One region of the Noviherbaspirillum sp. L7-7A genome, then DNA from elsewhere that is predicted to be linked to it. Evidence: predicted binding sites of a transcription regulator. Region 1 holds the regulator's gene; each other region holds the start of a gene.

Region 1 (4,760 bases):
ACATCGAGGCCAACCAGATGGCCTACGACGACGTCAAGCAGATCAACACCTTTACCGGCAATGTCGTGCTCACGCGCGGCACCCTGATCCTGAAGGCCGACCGCATGGTCGTCACCCAGGACCCGGCCGGCTACCAGTACGCCACGGTCTACGCCAAGCGCGGCGAGAAGGCCACCTTCCGGCAGAAACGCGATGGCGGCCCCAATCTCTGGATAGAAGGCGAAGCCGCCGACCGCATCGAGTACGACACCAAGACCGAGGTCGCGAAGTTCTACGTCAGCGCCAGGATTCGCCTGCTGGAAGGCGCCAGTCCGACCGACGAGGTCGAAGGCGAATTCATTTCCTACGACAGCAAGCAGGAGTTCTACTCGGTCAACAACACGCCCAGCAGCAACAGCAAGGCCGGCGCCGGCCGCATCAAGGCCATCATCCAGCCACGCAACGACACCAGGGCGCCTTGAGATGGAAAACAGCATCCTCAACGTGCAGGGCCTGCAGAAGAGTTATGGCGCGCGCCAGGTGGTGCGCGACGTCTCCCTGCATGTCGAAAGCGGCCAGGTGGTGGGACTGCTCGGCCCGAATGGCGCCGGCAAGACCACGTCGTTCTACATGATCGTCGGCCTGGTGCCCTCCGACGCCGGCACCATCGACGTGGACGGCGTCGACATCTCGCGCCTGCCTATCCACCGCCGCGCTGTGCTGGGCCTGTCCTACCTGCCGCAGGAAGCCTCGGTATTTCGCAAGCTCACCGTCGAGGAAAACATCCGCGCGGTGCTGGAGCTGCAGCGCTACGAGGGCAAGCCGCTGTCGAAGGAGCAGATCGCGAACCGGCTCAATGCCCTGCTCTCCGAACTGCAGATCGAAAAGCTGCGTGACAACCAGGCGATGTCGCTGTCCGGCGGTGAACGCAGGCGTGTAGAAATCGCGCGCGCCCTGGCCACCAGCCCGCGCTTCATCCTTCTGGACGAGCCCTTTGCCGGCGTCGATCCGATCGCCGTCATCGAAATCCAGCGCATCGTGCGTTTCCTCAAGGAGCGCAATATCGGCGTGCTTATAACGGACCACAATGTCCGCGAGACGCTGGGCATTTGCGACCATGCCTACATCATCAATCAGGGCGTGGTGCTGGCCAGCGGCCGCCCGGACGACATCATTGCCGACGAGTCGGTGCGCCGCGTCTATCTCGGCGAGCACTTCCGGATGTAAGAAAAGGCACAAATGAAACAGACACTTCAACTCCGCGTATCCCAGCATCTTGCGCTGACGCCGCAACTGCAGCAGTCGATCCGGCTGCTGCAGCTCTCAACGCTGGAACTGCATCAGGAACTGGAACAGATCCTGTCGGAGAATCCGCTGCTTGAACGTCTGGATGATCCGCTTGACCATTCGATCAGGCTGCTGGCCGACGGCTCCGTCAGCAGCGCACCCACCTCCACGCCAAGCAGCGACGCACCCGCTTCCGATGCCGCCCCTTCCGCGGAAGGCGAAGGCGGCTTCGAGGCCGGCGAAGGCGGCGGCGAAAGCAGCGATAGCGGCGCCGATGCCGACTGGAGTTTCGACGACGTTGCGCGGACGTCCAAGGCGCCGGAAGACGACGACGCCCGTCCCCAGATGGAAGCGCATGAGCTGACCCTGCGCGAGCATCTGCTGGAACAGATGCGCGTGACCGTCCAGAATCCGCGCGACCGCGCACTGGTTGAACTGGTCATCGATGCGCTGGATGACAACGGTTATCTGACCGAGCCGCTGGAGGAGATCCACGCGCGACTGCCGGAGGAACTGGAAGTCGAGATCGAGGAGCTGTCGATGGCGCTGAAGCTCTTGCAAAGCTTCGACCCGCCCGGCGTCGGCGCGCGCGACGCGTCGGAATGCCTGGCGCTGCAGATCAGGCGCATGCCCCGCGTTCCCATGGTGACGCGCCGCACCGCGCTGCAGATCGTCGAGAAGCACTTGCAGCTGTTTGCCCAGCGCGACTTCAACAAGTTGAAAAAATCCCTGGACTGCGACGAGGAGGACCTGCGCGAGGCCCAGGTAGTGATCCGGCAATGCAATCCGCATCCTGGGGCCATGTTCGCCAGCGACGCATCCGACTATGTCGTGCCCGACGTGATCGTCAAGCGCGGCAAGAACGGCTGGCAGGTGACACTGAATCACGAGGTGATGCCGCGCCTGCGCGTCAATGCGCTGTATGCCAACATCCTCAAGCAGAGCAAGGGCGAAGGCTCGATGAGTTCACAGCTGCAGGAAGCGAAATGGCTGATCAAGAACATGCGCCAGCGTTTCGATACCATCCTGCGCGTGGCCCAGGCGATTGTGGACCGCCAGCGCAATTTTTTCTCTCATGGCGCCGTGGCAATGCGACCTCTTGTGTTACGAGAAATAGCTGATACACTGGGTTTACACGAAAGCACCATCTCGCGTGTGACAACACAGAAATACATGCTCACGCCGCATGGCATGTTCGAGTTGAAGTACTTCTTTGGCAGCCATGTTGCAACCGATGCAGGCGGCGAAGCCTCATCGACTGCAATCCGGGCGTTGATCAAACAACTCATAGGAGCCGAAGACCCGAAGAATCCATTTTCCGATAGTCGCATCGCAGAAATGCTGGCGGAACAGGGTATGGTCGTGGCACGCCGTACCGTCGCAAAATATCGGGAAGCCCTGAAGATCCCTCCAGTCAACCTGCGCAAGTCCTTGTAGTTTTTTGCAGCATGTAACTCGCTGACATGTTTCATCTTCAGTGAAACCTCTGCCGGCCTTTCACAGGAGCGTAGTATGAATCTCACCATCAGTGGACATCATCTCGAAGTGACTCCCGCAATTCGTGAATACGTGCAAGGCAAGCTTGAGCGGATCAAGCGCCATTTCGACCATGTCATTGATATAGCGGTCATCTTGGCCGTTGATAATCTCCCTGAGAAAGAAAGGCGCCAGCGCGCCGAGATCACCCTGAGGCTACGGGGCAAGGATGTGCATGTGGCCAGCATTGCGCAGGACCTGTACGCCGCCATTGATACGCTGATCGACAAGCTCGATCGCCAGGTCTTGAAATACAAGACCAGGATCCAGGACCATCAGCATGCCGGCATCAAGCGCATGATCGAGGAAGATAGTGACGGCACCGCGGCGGCACCGGCTGCCTGAGCCACACAGCGCATTCCCGTAAAATGCATGAACGCAGGGCGCTCCAAGCGCCTTGCATAAAAAACCACAGTTCGAAAATACTGTTTATACATACAGTACTTGTGATACATTAACGCCATGTTCAACGTTTCTGCCCTGGAGAAGACGTCATGGCGCAATTCAATACTACCGCAAGCAATCCCCTTTACCTCGATCAGGCACCAGCCGGCTTCATGCTGCGCGTAGGCCGCCGAGAAATGCGGATCCGCCGCGAAGTGCGGAAAAATCAATACAGCGTCAATCCCATCATTGATTGCCGCCCTGGCGATGATCCCGGCCACCTGCAAATGCTGCTGTTCAATCGCTGGACTGTGGTTCTGGCCAAGGCAAGCGCAGCACATTAAATTTCTGCAGACCGGTATCCGCACGCTCGGAGGCCGGTTCACATCAGGCTGCGTTTCCTGAATGTTGCTAAACTATGCACCTTCATTAACGCGCCTGACAACGAAGCACAAGGGAATTTCCTGGAGACGGCCGGCACAGGTGGTCTGGCTTTAAGGATGGCAAAGGCATTTTTGTCAGGCGCTTTTGACCAGGCCAATATGAGCGGACACCTTACCGGCACAATAAGAAACCATATCGGTTTCATGACCCTTGATCGGGCCAAGGCATTGAATGCCTTATCGCTGGACATGATAAGAGCGCTCACTGCGCTTCTGCGTGAATGGCAAGCCAACGAGGATGTCTTCGCAGTCGTCATACGATCAAGCAGCCAACGGGCTTTCTGTGCGGGTGGCGACATCCGGTTCTTTCATGAAGTCGGCACGGCGGGTCCCGCTGGCGGCAGCGCATTGCTGGAAGATTTCTTCACCGAAGAATACGCACTGAATCACCTGATTCATCATTACAGCAAGCCATACATTGCGCTGATGGACGGGATTGTCATGGGCGGCGGCATGGGAATATCGCAAGGTAGCGCACAGAGCCAGTTACGCATCGTGACTGACAAGACCGCGATGGCGATGCCTGAAGTGCATATCGGTCTGTTCCCGGATGTAGGCGGCGGCTATTTCCTTTCCCGTCTGCCAGGCAAGCTGGGCGTGTGGCTGGGGCTGACTGGACAAACCATCGCCGCCGCCGATGCGCTCTACGCCGGACTGGCCGATCTCTTTCTTCCCTCGGCCGCACTGCCGGAACTGCTGACCATGCTTGAGACGGAGCCAATGGCAAGCGGCAAGCAGATTACGGAAAGAATAAGCCGCTTTGCAGCGCCCTATCGTTCCGAAGCCGATCCCGAGAACAGCATGCTGGCCCGGCAGCGGGCGGAAATCGACCGTCACTTCGCGCATGACAGCATCGCCGCCATCATGACTTCGCTTGCGGGCGATAACAGTGACTTTGCAGACAAGTCATTGAGCGCGATGCATCGCGGTTCTCCTTTGCTGCTGTGCGTGACGCTGGAGCAGTTGCGACGCGGTGCCACGCTGTCAGTGGCCGATTGCCTGCGCATGGAACGCGTGATGATCCGACGCTCGTTCGAAGGCACCGAAGTGCTGGAAGGCATACGGGCGCGGGTGATTGAAAAGGACAATGCGCCGCGCTGGATGCCAGCCAATGTGGCGGAAGTCAGCGCC
Region 2 (4,760 bases), on a different contig from region 1:
AAGGGCGGCACCGCCATGCCGCGCGCCCTGCTGCTGCATCTGCGCAGTCCGGTAGTGGCGGCAATGCGCAAGCTGGGCGAGGACGTGCGCAACACCCGCATCCGGGAGCCGTTTCCGGCGCTGTGCCCGCCGGCCGGGCAATGCAGCGCCTTCCTCGACGGTAGACCAACGTTCTTCGACACCGGCCATGTGAGCGGCTACGGAAACCGGCTGCTGTTTCCCTTGTTCCGCGACTTCATCAAGGATGTGCCGGGGGCCATCACCGTCGCGGCGGCGGCTGGCCGCAGCCGCTGACATCCGCGACGTCCGGCCACTGCGACGCGGCAAGCTGCAACACTGGTTCCCGCGCCGGGAACATCAGGCAACGTTTCGGTCTTTGGCGTCTCGCCCTGCCATCAGATCAAGCCATTGTGTCGCGCCCCATCCGGTTCAGCGCGGCTGCGCCGTCGTGCCCGCCAACAGGCTGACCGCTTCCCGGTCGGTATTGAACAAATGCCCCTCCCCGATCATCGCGATCAATCCCGCCCGCTCCATCACTTCCCACACCTGCTTCTTCACTGCCGCCAGATTCAGCTCCACGTTCTGCGCCTGCAAATTCAGCGCCAGCGCCTCCAGCAGGTCCACGCCGCTGGCGTCGATATCATTGATGCCCGAGGCCGACAGCAGCACCCGCCGCACGCCGGGGTCGGCGCTCTGCCGTTCGACGATGAAGCGCTCCAGCGCGGCCGCGGTGAGGAAGTTCAGGGCCGAGTCCATGCGCACCGCCAGCAGGTCGGGCGCCAATGGCGGCAGGTCGAAGCGGGTGCGGTCGCGCAGGGTGCCGTCGGCATGCAGCGCGACCTCGATGATGCGCGGATGGGCGCGCCGGTACAGGAAAGTCACCATGGTCAGGCCCAGACCGGCGAAAACGCCGAAGTGCAGCCGCGGCGAGAACGACAGGGTGACGATGAAGGTCACGGCGGCCACCGCCGCGTCGTCGCGCGAGATATGGAAGAGGCGGCGGAAGGCGCCGAAATCCAGCAGGTTGAACACCGGCACCATGATCATCGCCGCCAGCACCGCGTACGGCAGGTCATGGATGAAGCCGGTCAGGAACAGCAGCGAGAACAGCACGCACAGCGCCGCCACCAGCGACGACCAGGCGCTGGTGGCGCCGGCATACAGGTTCAGCGCCGAGCGCGAGATCGAGCCGCTGACCGGGAAGGCGCCGCACAGGCCGCTGGTCATCTTGGCCAGCCCTTGGCCAATCAGCTCCTGGTTTTCATCCCAGCGCTCGCGCTGCTTGCGGGCGATCACGCGGCAGCTCGACATGGCCTCGGTGAAGCTGACGATGGCCAGAATCAGTGCGCCCAGCCACAGTTCGCGGTGGCTATCGAAGGAGATCGCGGGCGGCAAAGCCATCGTCGGCAAACTCGACGGCAGCTCGCCGACGATGGCGCCGCCGTGGCCGGCATAGTCCAGCAGCCGGCTGGCGAGGATGCCCAGCACGGTGACCAGCAGCACGCCCGGCAGCCTGGGAGCATAGCGCTTCAGCAGGACCAGCAGCAGGATGGCGCTGCAGCCGAAGGCAGCGGTGATGGGCGTGCCTCGCGACAGGGTAACGAATTCGGCGGGCACGGACCACTGCCGCGGATGGAAGGCGATGCCCAGCAACTGCGGCAGCTGCGACAGCATGATGATGACAGCAGCGGCGTTGATGAAGCCTGTTACTACCGGCTGCGACACCAGGTTCGCAATGCTGCCCATGCGGAACACGCCTAGCAGCAACTGGAACAAGCCCGAATACAGCGCCAGCCAGATAGCCAGCGCGATCCATGCGCCTGTTTCCGGCGCTGCCATGGAGGATAGCGAGCCGAACACCAGGATGGAGGTGAGCGCCACCGGCCCCACAGCCAGCAGCGGCGACGAACCCCATAGCATGCCGATGATGCTGGGTAGCAGCGCGGCATACAGGCCAGTGTATGGCGGCATGCCGGCCAGCGTCGCATAGGCCAGCGCCTGCGGCACCAGCACCAGGCCGACGGTGATGCCGGCCCAGACATCGCGTTTCAGGGAATGCCGTGTCGGGCGCGGCCATGACAGGAAGGGGAAATAACGCCGGAGGCGTTGGGAAGGCTGCATGTCGGGCTGCTTTGATTGATGGATGTTGCCCGTGTCGCGCTGGCCTGTGCCGCGCCGGGGCAGTCTGCGCGGGCCGGTCCCAGCATGTCAGAGCCTTGCCGGGCGTCATGCAGTATAAGGTACCCGTCCGGAAGTAACAGTGCTTATCGGCGGCCCTGGTCAGCGTGCTGCCGCGTTGCCACCCTTGCAGCGCCTGCCTGTGGCAGCCCGGGCGCCCTGCATCGCAACTGGCCAGAGTCAAATTTATCTCATCATGTCTCTTGCAAAATTGCTTGAACCGTACGGCACAGGCAAAAAAACCACAGCCGCAAAGCGCCGTGGTTTCTCATTACGTCTATACGCGCCGCCCATGCAGGCGGCGGGCATCATCAGGCTTGCTTACGACGACGGGACAAGCCCAGGCCCAGCAGGCCCAGACCAATCATGGCCACGGTTGCCGGTTCCGGCACTTCCGAGGAACCACCGAAGATCACGTCGAGCGAACCGTTGATGACTTGGGTGCCGGTCGGGTTGAAGTTGTTGAGCTGGCCCGACTGGAAGGAAATGTTATAGAACGGGTTGGGCGCAACAAAATACTCGCTGCCGGCGCCGGTCAGGTTGAACGTCGACGAGGCGCCGAAGCTGCCGCAGTTGATGCCTTTGGTGGCGCCGCAGGTGCTCAGGCTGGGGTCGAGGCGGCCTTCGCCGGAGGTTGGGGTGCCGGTAGCGATCAGCACGTCATCCGCATTGTTGCTGGTAGTGAAACCCAGTGCGCCATTGGTTGGCTGACCGAACTGGGTGTTGGCCTGCGCGTCGGCAAACAGGCTCAGGCTGCCGCCCGGCGCGAAGCTGAATACGGTGCCGGATGCGGTGGTGTTGAAGGTGCCGGTGCCTTGGTACAGCGCGTACAGGCCGTACTGGCTGGACGACGTGCTACCAAGCTGGCTGGCCAGTGGGGTGGAACCATTGTTACCGACAAACTGGCCGGCATTCCACTTCAGGGACACATTGAAGGTGCCGCTGGTTTCGGAGCCGGCGAAGGTGATGACTTCCACGTAGTTGCCGGTGATCTTGTCGGCGTTGACGGTCTGAGCCAGGGCACCGGCGATGGCGCCTTCGTTTACAGTGAAGTCAGGGAAGCTCTGTGCCATGGCGCCCGAGCTGGCAGCGAAGGAGGCGGTTACTGCGCATGCGATCAGGGTCTTGCGAATTGCGTTTTTCATTTTTCCGGTTCCAGTTTGATTAATTATGGCGAGATTGCTCTCATGGACTAATCAGCAGGAAACGTGCCAAGTTGCCAACATTTTTTAAAATCAACGACTTAACAAGTTACTGAATGTAACTAGTTTCATTATTGTAAATTTATTCGACACAACAATTTTACAATGCGCACGAAATAACAAGAATGTATGTGCGATCGCGCACGTAATTACATAAATTTCCTGATTTCCTGGCATTTCTGACCTACTCACCGGGTGACTCACCATGCTTTCCGGATTCTGGCGGCTAGGAACCAGAGAATGTGAACATGGAAAATTTAATATTTTTTACGAGATTAATATTCCTAATTCCGATTACCCAGGAAACATGTTTTGACTGCTCGACGAATTCTCCTCTCCGTATTGCGCAATTTAAACATCCGATTGCCATCTTTATGGCTTTTCCATTTACACAATACCGATAATTCCTCGTCCTATTCCATCGGTGTTTTCAATCAAATCCCCGTCATCGCTTTTCCGGCAGACTGTCCCGTTACTCGACAGGTGAATGACCATGAATCGACGGTGGGAACTGGATCTGCTCCGGGGCTTCATGCTGGTAATGATGTTCACCACGCATCTGCCGACCCGGTTTTCCGACAAGCTCGGCCAGCCTTTCGGCTATGTGTCAGCTGCCGAGGGTTTCGTGATGCTGTCAGCCTTCATGGCAGGCCTGATCTACACCGGACGGGCGCAGAAGGCCGGGATACCGGCGATGAAGAAAGCCTTCTTCCGGCGCGTTACCACCGTGTATGCCTGCCACGCCACCCTGCTACTGTTCCTGTTTTCGGCCATTGCACTGCTCGGCCTGAAGCTCGACCAACCGGCGCTGACCAACCTGATCGGCTTTTACCTGTCCGACCCATGGGCCGCCCTGCCGGGCGCGCTGCTGCTGATCTACAATCCGCCGCTGCTCGACATCCTTCCGCTCTACATCCTGCTGCTGTTCGCTAGCCCCTTCGTGCTGGCCTTTGCGATGCAGCGCGGCTGGACCGGCGTGTTCGTCATCAGCGTGGCGCTGTGGGCATGCGGCCAGTTCCCGCTGTCGCAGGGGCTGTACGAAGTGCTGGCGCGCCATATCGGGCTGCGGGTGCCGTTTAGCGAAACCGGCTCGTTTGAAACCCTGTCGTGGCAATTCCTCTGGCTGTTCGGGCTGTGGATGGGCGCCGCCACCGCGCAGGGCCGACTGGATCACCGCAAACCCTTTCCGCAGGCCCTGCTGGCGGGCGCCGTCCTGGTGGTGCTAGTCTGCCTCATCTGGCGCCATACGGCGGGGCAGATTCCGGTGCCGGGACATGCCGAATCCCTGATCAATCAGCTCTTTGACAAATGGAAACTGGGGCCGCTGCGCATGCTGAACCTGTTCGCACTGCTGGTGGTGATCATGCATGTCGGGCCGCG
Region 3 (4,760 bases), on a different contig from region 1:
TCAATTCATCTATTACACAAGGTAATGAATATGGCAGCTGTGAACGCTCTTCAACTCGGCAGCATTGAACAATTTTGTAAAGCTGCGGAGACAGGCAATTTCACAAGTGCAGCTGAGGTACTTGGCCTAACACCAGCCGCAGTGAGTCGGTCGATCAGTCGGCTCGAACAGCGTCTTGGTGTTCGTCTTTTTTTGAGGACAACCCGTGCTGTCAAGCTCACAAATGAAGGCGAACTGTATTGGAAAGAATGCCAGTTAGCCCTTGAGCAAATCGCCGAAGCTGAGCGTGCTATCACCGGCGCGCAGACCGTCCCAAGTGGTCCGCTACGCATCAGCGTCAGTGCTGCTTACGGAACGTTTCGCTTGTTGCCGTTAATGCCTAAGTTCGCCGAGCTTTACCCGCAGATCGACATTGAAATCAGTATCTCAGACAAAATTATTGACTTTGTAGAAGAAGGCTTTGACCTTGCAATTCGATTAGGCATCCAACAAGATTCGCGTCTTGTCGCATTCAAGCTTGAGGACGCAATTTTGGGCGTATTTGGTACCCCAACATACTTGGCGAAAAAAAGGGAGCCACGCACCATCGACGACCTGGATAGACACGATTGTATTCAATATATATCGCCGAATACTGGGCGCCCACTACAGTGGCTGTTCACTGACGAACGAGGTAATGCAGTCGAGAAGCCAATAACGAGCCGGATGCGCGTGCTTAACGATGCGCTAGGGGCTGTTGCGTGGGTTAACGCGGGCGGTGGGCTTTATCAGACCTACCGCTTTGCAGTGGCCGATGCGTTAAGGCGTGGCGACCTTGTAGAGGTCCTTCAAAAATACGGGGGACGCTCTCGCCCGTTTTCGATCCTCTATCCTCAAAATCGTCACCTTTCGGCGAGAGTGCGTGCATTTGTTGAGTTTTTGCGCGCAGCAGTAAAATCATAAATCACAAGAAGCGCAATTACTTTATCGGAGAGCCAGGAATCCTCGCTAGCCGCTTGGTCAATAGTACTTATGAGGCACTGCGCTCCGGCACCTCTCGCCGCGCATCCTGGCGCGACATTAGGTGACATCAGATGCGTCATCCAGACCATCTCACAGCGTAAGGGATTCTGTGTCGTTCGCGAATTCTGTGGCCGTGGGATCGGGAAGGTTTATCACGATGAACTCCAAGTGCTGTACTTTGTCCATCCAGGCGCCGGGCTAATTCTTAAACCGGGCATTATCCTCACCGTCGCGCCGATGTTCAATGCAGGGAAGCCACTTACCAAGCACCTGGCAAATGGTTGGAACATCGTGACGATAGAACGCTCACTGTCTGCCCAGCAGGAGCAGATGGTGGCCCTAACCGAAAGCGGAATTGAAATGTTGACTGTGTGGCTGTACGGAAATGCACAGTATTCATGATTGCAGTAGAGGCAGTATATCGAGACGCTACGACCTGAAAGCGGGAGCGAGGCCGTCTTTCCAGTGTGCCGACGCAGCCACTGGCCGCTTCTGGCCGGCTGCCGCTAATGCCGGAGGGGTGGACCCGACCCTTTGCTGCCTGTAGGCCCTCCAGAAAGCGGACGCTCAACGTTTGAGATAACCGACATCCTTTCTCCCGGGGCATATCCGATTGATTGAAGGCTGAGGCTTCAGGTGTTCAGCGGAGCCGCCATGCTTGTGCCGTTTACTTGCTTGGTTGAACAGTAGTGAAGACAGTCAATTGAGCAGCAAAAGCACGCATAAAGGCAGGGCGTGCTTCGCCGCGCGCGACATAGGCGGAGAGATTTGGATATTCTTCCAAGATTCCGGAATCTTTCGACCTGAATAGCACCCCCACCATCAAAAGGTCGCCTGCGGTGAAGGTGCCATCGAGCCAGTCGGCATCGCCAAGTCGACGGGAAAGTTCATCAAGCCGTTTGCGGGCGCGATCCTCGACGACAGGCTGGCGTTGTTCATACCAAGGCTTATCACGCTCCTGTAGCATGGCAACTTCGCGATCTACAAGCGGCGGCTCCACCGTGTTGAGCGCGGCGAACATCCATGTGATCGCGCGCCACCTGGCATTCGCATCGTCTGGCAGGAGGCCACCATGGCGCTCCGCAATATGGAACACGATCGCCCCTGATTCGAACAGGGTGAGATCGCCTTTTTCGTAAGTCGGAATCTGACCAAACGGATGAAGAGCGAGATGCGCAGGTTCTTTCATTTCACTGAACGATACAAGACGGACGTCGTATGGCTGATTCATTTCCTCAAGTGCCCAGCGAACGCGCATGTCACGTGCCTGTCCCGTGCCGTGATCCGGAGATTGCTCAAAGGCGGTAATGATAGGGGTCATTGGAAGACTCTGGGTGATACGCACAGAAGCATTTTGCGGCCAAGTTTTTGTTTTGAAAAGAGTGATTCGACATAGCCCTAATTAGACAGACACTGCATATACGAACAGCGTGACCCGAGCCGTTGAAGGACCGGGTGTTGGTTTCATGGAGGAAATACTAGCCGTTCGCTCAGCGATTGTTCACTCCGCGCCGATGCGTTACGTCAATTGTCGATATAACAGCGAATGTCTGCTATCAAGCGGCGTAGGCCGCTACGCAATGGCTGGAAATGGCCGACTGCTGCCGCAACTCGTGAGTCGTAAGTTACTGATAGCAGGCACCCACAGATGCGCAAGCGTGCTAGGAACACATCACAACATATAACTCGAAAAAGTCCCTGTTCGAAACCGCATGACAAGAAATGAAGTTGTCGAAAAACTTGACAGTTTCACCTAAGAATTTAGTTTCAAAAAATCAAGTCATTGAATAAAAACAATATATTTCCGGTGGCACATTTTATGCCTACTACCGGTTAGCCCAGTCCAGTGGCTTATTAAAAACGACAATTTTCCCAGGGAGTATTTATGAAAACACTCAAAACCTTCACGGCAATCGCAGCATTGGCCTGCGCTGCAACTACAATCCCGGCCCATGCAACCTTGACCACCTATACTGACCTAGCAGCTTTCCAAGCTGCTGCTGGTCTAACTACTGTTGAGACATTTTCATCCGCCACGGTCGGTTTCAGCACGGCTAACTATGCTGGTTCGTTCAAAGGATTTAGCCTTTCAACTGTTGCTAACGGCGATAACTCAGGTATTTCGACCGGGTCATTGTCTTGGGGTGACGATACCGCTATCCCGTCGAACTTTGCAGGTCAAAACTTCTACGGTTGGGGCGACAGCGGTGATGGATATGTGGGACCGACCACCTTGTTCACGTTTGACAACGCCGTAACGGCGTTTGGTTTCGACTGGTTCGACACTGACTATACCGACAGCTATTCTGTAACTATAAACGGCCTCACCGAGACAGTATTTAATACATTATCGAGCGGGTTTTTTGGCGTCGTTGGCACGGATAACGAAAGTTTCACGTCAGCGTCTATTCAGACCGCCTATTTCGGAGGTTTTATTTCAACAGAAGGCTTGGATAATGTGCGCGTTTCAGCCGTTCCTGAACCCACTGGCGTGGCTCTTTTCGGGATCGCTCTGGTTGGTCTCATAACAGCTCGCCGTCGCTCACGCGGCTAGTAGCGTTTGCTCTTCATCCTCCAAAGAGCACGCATTGCCTGATCGCCACCTTATGTTTCCCGGTGGCGATATTTTTACATCGCGCTAAATGGCGTAGGCGAAAGCAAATTTGCCTAGAGACGTGCCCTTAAAAAAGAAGCTCGCCTAACTGTGGGAGCGCTAAAGTCTCAACTAATTGCCCTGTCAACCGGCTTTACTCTCTTCTTTTCATAAATATAGATAAAAAAGTCGACTGGGCTCAGTTGCTGACGGTTGGCAGGCTTTAAGCTTTCTGGATTGTGGAGTGGGGATGCCTTTAGGGAGATTGTGATCGCTGCGTACAGACCCGCCTAGCAAGGTTGTATAGGGTACAGTCCGTCATGACATCTGGGTCATAACTGGATGCAGCAGCGAAAAGCTAACCCACTTGCCACGCACCTTGGAAGCTAACCCGGCGGCAATCAATTGCCGGTGATGGCAAGCCTATGCACCCATTCAAGCTGATGCGTATGATGCCGTGCGACGGACGGCATGGATTATTCTTGCCAAGCAGTTGCTACTTTAACCGACAGGCTATAGCGAACAACGAATGTCGCAGTTCGACCCATTGGCGCCCTTCGATCGTATCTTTCCAATGTCTGCTCCACATTGGAAACCGGCCGTTCTTAATTCATATGTGTGCATGTCAAGCAATCCACTTGCTGTACCCTGACTACCAGCTTCTTCGCCCGCCGCTATGCCATCAAGACGGCTAGTTCCATACATCTAGCAAAAGTCCACCTTTCTTATTACTGTCGCCTGAGTAGCTCGTCATAGGTATGCGCTATATCATTCGTCGCGGAGCATAGCGACGAAGCGGTGCCGAATTAGAACTGGTCTTCTGCCAGCGCCATTACGCCAACGCTGCCGCCGACGATGGCAGCGCGGCAGGACGAGGCCTGCGACAGCAGATAATCGGCAAAGAAGCGCGCCGTGGCGATCTTGGCCTGGTAGAAGCGCGCATCGCCCTCGCCCGCATCCAGCTTCTTCTGCGCAATCAACGCCGCGCGCGCCATCTGCCAGCCGCACAGCACGATGCCAGCCATCTTCAGGTAGGGCACGCTGCCCGCGAACACTCCCTTGATGTCGGACTTCATGTTGCCCACAATGTACTCCACCACCTCTTCCAGCGCCCGTGAGCCGGCGGCCAGCTGGTTGCGGATCGCCGCCAGGTCGCCGCCGCCGG
Region 4 (4,760 bases), 2.6 Mb from region 1:
ACATGCATCGCCTTGACCCAGGACTCCTTGGGCGCATGGCCGTGCAGCAGGTGCAGGAAGTGGCCGCCGATGGAATCGTCATCGGTCTCGACCTCGATGCGGCGGCCGTTGTGGCTGTAGTGGTACCAGTACAGCAGGGCCGAACCCAGCGAGGCCATCAGGCGGTCGGCGATATCGCGCGCGCCCGGCGTGTTGTGGTCATCCTTTTCCGGCAGCACGCAACCCAGCACCGACACCGCAGTGCGCATCACGTCCATCGGATGGGACGATGCAGGCAGTGCTTCCAGCACGGTCTTCAGGTTGCTCGGAATGCCGCGCAGCGAGCGCAGCTTGGCCTTGTAGCCCTTCAGTTCGCCGGCGGTCGGCAGCTTGCCGTGCACCAGCAGGTAGGCGATTTCCTCGAACTCGGAGGTATTGGCCACGTCCAGGATGTCATAGCCGCGGTAGTGCAGGTCGTTGCCGGTCTTGCCCACGGTGCACAGCGCGGTATTGCCGGCGGTGACGCCGGACAGGGCAACGGATTTCTTCGGTTTGAATGCGGCTGTTTGTTGATCGCTCATTGTTTTCTCCTGTATCTGCTTGATCTGATTCATCTGCTTAGCGGGCTTTTTGCTGCGCGAACAGCGCGTCGAGCTTTTGCTCGAAGTCGTGGTAGTTGATGCGGTCATACAGCTCCATGCGGGTCTGCATGGTATCGACCACATTCTTCTGGGTGCCCTCCCGGCGCACGGTGTTGTAGACGTTCTCGGCGGCCTTGTTCATGGCGCGGAAGGCCGACAGCGGGTACAGCGCGATGCCGACATCGGCCGTTTTCAGTTCTTCCACGGTAAACAGCGGCGTGGCGCCGAACTCGGTGATGTTGGCCAGGATAGGCACCTTCACCGCGTGGGCGAACTGCTTGTACATCGCCAGCTCGGTGATGGCTTCCGGGAAGATCATGTCGGCGCCGGCCTCGACGCAGGCCACCGCCCGCTCGATTGCCGACTCCAGGCCCTCGACGGCCAGCGCATCGGTGCGGGCCATGATCACGAAGTCCGGGTCGGTGCGGGCATCCACCGCAGCCTTGATGCGGTCGACCATTTCCTGCTTGCTGACGATTTCCTTGTTGGGCCGGTGGCCGCAGCGCTTGGCGCCGACCTGGTCCTCGATATGCATGGCGGCGGCGCCGAACTTGATCATGGACTTGACGGTGCGCGCGACATTGAAGGCCGAGGAGCCGAAGCCGGTGTCGACGTCGACCAGCAGCGGCAGGTCGCAGACGTCGGTAATACGGCGCACGTCGGTCAGCACATCGTCGAGGTTGGAAATGCCCAAGTCCGGCAAGCCCAGCGAGCCGGCCGCGACACCGCCGCCGGAAAGATAGATGGCGCGAAAGCCCGCGCGCTTGGCCAGCAGCGCATGGTTCGCATTGATGGCGCCGATGACCTGCAGCGGGGATTCTTCCTTGACGGCTTGCCGGAATGCGGCGCCTGCGGAGCGTAATGTCATGATGGTCCTGAATGAAGAGGTTTCAGATGGAACGGTACGGATGCCTTAATTGCAATGGCCGTGCCAGAATTTGCGCAGATCGGCATCTCCTCTATTTTTTAAATAAGAATCAGTACCTTGCATGACTCTTCCATAGGGTGGCACAAAATCTAAACTGTTCTGCGGTCAGCAAATATGTTTCAATACCGGGCACCACGTGAAACATTGAAACAGGAGTGAAACATGGCGTCCGGCTTTGATGAAACATCGCTGCATGTAGACAAGCCGGTGTTGTGGACGGTGTCGATCTCCCGTCTTTTCCACCTGTTCCGCGACATCACGCCGGAATTCGACGAGCGCGCCGTCATCGAGCCGATCAATCTGGGTTTCGAGGAAGCGGTGGAACACATCCGCGCCCGCCTGGAAAACGAACGATGCGACGCGGTCATCGCGGCCGGCTCGAATGCCGCCTATCTGAAGAGCCGCCTGCCGGTTCCGGTAGTCGTCGCTCGGGCCAGCGGTTTCGACGTGATGCAGGCGCTGGCCCGGGCGCGCCGCATCTCGGCGCAGATGGGCATCATTACCTACCAGGACACGTTTCCCCAGCTGACTGAATTCCAGTCGGCATTCGGCCTGCGCATCGCGCAGCGCACCTATGCCACCGCTGAGGATGCCCGCACCCAGATCGGCGAACTGAAGGCGGCCGGCGTGAAAGCCATCGTCGGCACCGGCCTGATCATGGACCTGGCCGAGGAAGCGGACCTGGCCGGCGTGTTCCTCTATTCCGCCGGCTCGATCCGCCAGGCCTTCGAGGACGCACTGGAAATCGCCCGTTTCACCCGCCTGGAAAGCGGACGCGGACGCAGCGGCACGGTCAGCGCCGCCCTGCGTGCCCGCCACGGCTTGAAGGACCTGCGCGGCGACTCCGCCGCCATGCAGTCGGTGCGCCAGACGGTGATGCTCTATGCCCGCTCGCCGGCAACCGTGCTGATCCAGGGCGAAACCGGTTCCGGCAAGGAGCTTGTCGCGCAGGCCATCCACCGGGAAAGCATGCTCGGCCATGCCGCCGGCAAGCCTTTCGTCGCCGTCAATTGCGGCGCCATCGCGGAATCGCTGCTGGAATCCGAACTGTTCGGCTACGAGGAAGGCGCCTTCACCGGCTCGCGGCGCGGCGGCCGTCCGGGCCTGTTCGAGGCGGCGCACCGGGGTACGCTCTTCCTGGATGAAATCGGCGAGATGCCGCTGGCGCTGCAAACCCGCCTCTTGCGGGTGCTGGAAGAACGCGAGGTCATGCGGGTAGGCGGCACCCGGCCGATTCCCGTGGATGTGCGCATCATCAGCGCGACCCACTGCGACCTCGACGCCCGGGTGCGCGACGGCGCCTTCCGGGCCGACCTGTTCTACCGGCTGTCGGTGCTGCGTCTGCGCCTGCCATCGTTGCGGGAACGCCCGGAAGACCTGACCGGCCTGGCGGAATGGCTGCTGAAGAACGCCCTGGCGGCGCTGGGCGTGCGGCCGCATGCCAATCTGCATGCGGAAGTCCAGGCTTGCGGCCCGCTGCTGCGAAGTTATGGCTGGCCAGGGAATGTGCGCGAGCTGCGCAACCTGATGCAGCGCCTGGCGCTGTTCCTGTCAGCCGAACCGCTGCAGGCGCTCACGCCCGCCTTCGTTGCGTCGGTTGCGCCGGAACTCGGTGTGGCACCCCCAGCGCAGCAGGAAGTGCCAATGGAAGAAGAAAACGACGTATTGCACGTGCTGGCCCGCTTCGGCGGCGACCGCGGCGCCGCTGCGCGCCATCTGGGCATCAGCCGCACTACCTTGTGGCGCCGGGTCAGGCAGGCGGAAGCCCAAGCACCGGATTGAGGCGACGCTGCGCTGTGCCGGTGCAAGGAAGCGGCGACGGCGAAATGCGCCTTCGCCGCCGCAACCCTGCCTACTCGTCCTTCGCGCCGTCGATGCCCAGCTCGTGGATCTTGCGGGTGATGGTGTTGCGCCCGATGCCCAGCCGGACTGCGGCATCGTTCTTGCGCCCATGGGTATGGCGCAGCGCGGTCTTGATCAGGGCCGACTCGAACTGGCGTCCCAGCGCATCCATCACTTCCGGACGGCCGGCGGCCAGCATTTGCGCCGCTTCGCTTTCCAGCAGCGCAATCCAGTTCGGCCGCTCGGGCGGCGCCATGTCCGCATAGGCGGGCGGCATGGTGCTGGCAAGGGCCGGGCTGGCGGGGTGGTAGCTATCCGCGGCAGCCGGGGCCGGGGCGACGAATTGCGGCGCGGGCGCCATCGCGGGCTGGGCGCTGCCCGCGGCCAGGTTCTGCTGGCCTTCCAGCAGCTCGGGCGGCAGATCCTTGACCTCGACGGTCTGGCCCGGCGCCATCACGGTAATCCAGTTGCACAGGTTTTCCAGCTGGCGCACATTGCCGGGCAATTCCAGATGGGACAGGAACTGCATCGCATGCTCGGACATGCGCTTGGCTTCCACGCCCAGCTGCTTGGCGCTCTGCGACAGGAAATGCCGGGTCAGGATGGGAATATCCTCGCGCCGCTCGCGCAAGGACGGCAGGCGCAGCCGGATCACGTTGAGCCGGTGATACAGGTCCTCGCGGAACAGGCCGTCCCGCACCCGCGTCTCCAGGTTCTGGTGGGTCGCAGCAATCACGCGCACATTGGCCTTCAGCGGCTGATGGCCGCCGACGCGGTAGAAATGCCCGTCCGACAGCACCCGCAGCAGGCGGGTTTGCAGGTCGAATGGCATGTCGCCGATCTCGTCCAGGAACAGCGTGCCGCCCTCGGCCTGCTCAAAGCGGCCGCGGCGGGTGGCCTGGGCGCCGGTGAAGGCGCCGCGCTCATGGCCGAACAGTTCGGATTCCAGCAGGTCCTTGGGAATCGCCGCGGTGTTGAGCGCAATGAAGGGCTGCGATGCGCGCGGGCTGTGCTTGTGCAGCGCCCGGGCCACCAGCTCCTTGCCGGAGCCGGATTCACCGGTGATCAGCACCGTCACATTCGACTGCGACAGCCGGCCGATCGCCCGGAACACATCCTGCATCGCCGGCGCCTGGCCGAGGATTTCCGGCGTTTCGGAAATCGTCTGCTCCTCGTTGGCTTCGCGCAGGCTTTCTTCCAGCGCCCGGCGGATCAGTTCCACCGCCTTGTCGAGATCGAAGGGCTTGGCGAGGTATTCGAACGCGCCGCCCTGGAAGGCGGCCACTGCCGAGTCCAGGTCCGAGAACGCGGTCATGATGATCACCGGCAGGCCCGGATGGCGCGCCTTGGCCGCCTGCAGCAGTGCCAGC

Evidence for each region. The regulator sigma-54, encoded in region 1, starts transcription at its own class of promoters, with help from an activator protein. The targets are predictions, from matches to a motif close to TGGCANGNAANCTGCTTT.
Region 2: a site for sigma-54 is predicted at 3,375-3,392, ahead of pepA (flocculation-associated PEP-CTERM protein PepA). Genes of this name have one in related genera too.
Region 3: a site for sigma-54 is predicted at 2,811-2,828, ahead of KTQ42_RS19710 (PEP-CTERM sorting domain-containing protein). Genes of this name have one in related genera too.
Region 4: a site for sigma-54 is predicted at 1,537-1,554, ahead of prpB (methylisocitrate lyase). Genes of this name have one in related genera too.

Annotation. Positions count from the first base shown of each region.
Region 1 covers NZ_JAHQRJ010000001.1:3,745,681-3,750,440, reverse strand. The annotation lists gene lptA (lipopolysaccharide transport periplasmic protein LptA) at 1-461, shown strand, start outside; gene lptB (LPS export ABC transporter ATP-binding protein) at 463-1,206, shown strand; gene KTQ42_RS17105 (RNA polymerase factor sigma-54) at 1,219-2,703, shown strand; gene raiA (ribosome-associated translation inhibitor RaiA) at 2,779-3,147, shown strand; gene KTQ42_RS17095 (hypothetical protein) at 3,297-3,530, shown strand; gene KTQ42_RS17090 (enoyl-CoA hydratase/isomerase family protein) at 3,729-4,760, shown strand, end outside.
Region 2 covers NZ_JAHQRJ010000002.1:79,338-84,097, reverse strand. The annotation lists gene KTQ42_RS18580 (SGNH hydrolase domain-containing protein) at 1-294, shown strand, start outside; gene KTQ42_RS18575 (SulP family inorganic anion transporter) at 430-2,121, opposite strand; gene pepA (flocculation-associated PEP-CTERM protein PepA) at 2,490-3,323, opposite strand; gene opgC (OpgC domain-containing protein) at 3,874-4,760, shown strand, end outside.
Region 3 covers NZ_JAHQRJ010000002.1:310,673-315,432, forward strand. The annotation lists gene KTQ42_RS19695 (LysR family transcriptional regulator) at 31-942, shown strand; gene KTQ42_RS19700 (M24 family metallopeptidase) at 958-1,404, shown strand; gene KTQ42_RS19705 (glutathione S-transferase family protein) at 1,670-2,323, opposite strand; gene KTQ42_RS19710 (PEP-CTERM sorting domain-containing protein) at 2,888-3,556, shown strand; gene KTQ42_RS19715 (acyl-CoA dehydrogenase) at 4,402-4,760, opposite strand, start outside.
Region 4 covers NZ_JAHQRJ010000001.1:1,164,800-1,169,559, reverse strand. The annotation lists gene prpC (2-methylcitrate synthase) at 1-560, opposite strand, end outside; gene prpB (methylisocitrate lyase) at 598-1,488, opposite strand; gene prpR (propionate catabolism operon regulatory protein PrpR) at 1,711-3,330, shown strand; gene ntrC (nitrogen regulation protein NR(I)) at 3,401-4,760, opposite strand, start outside.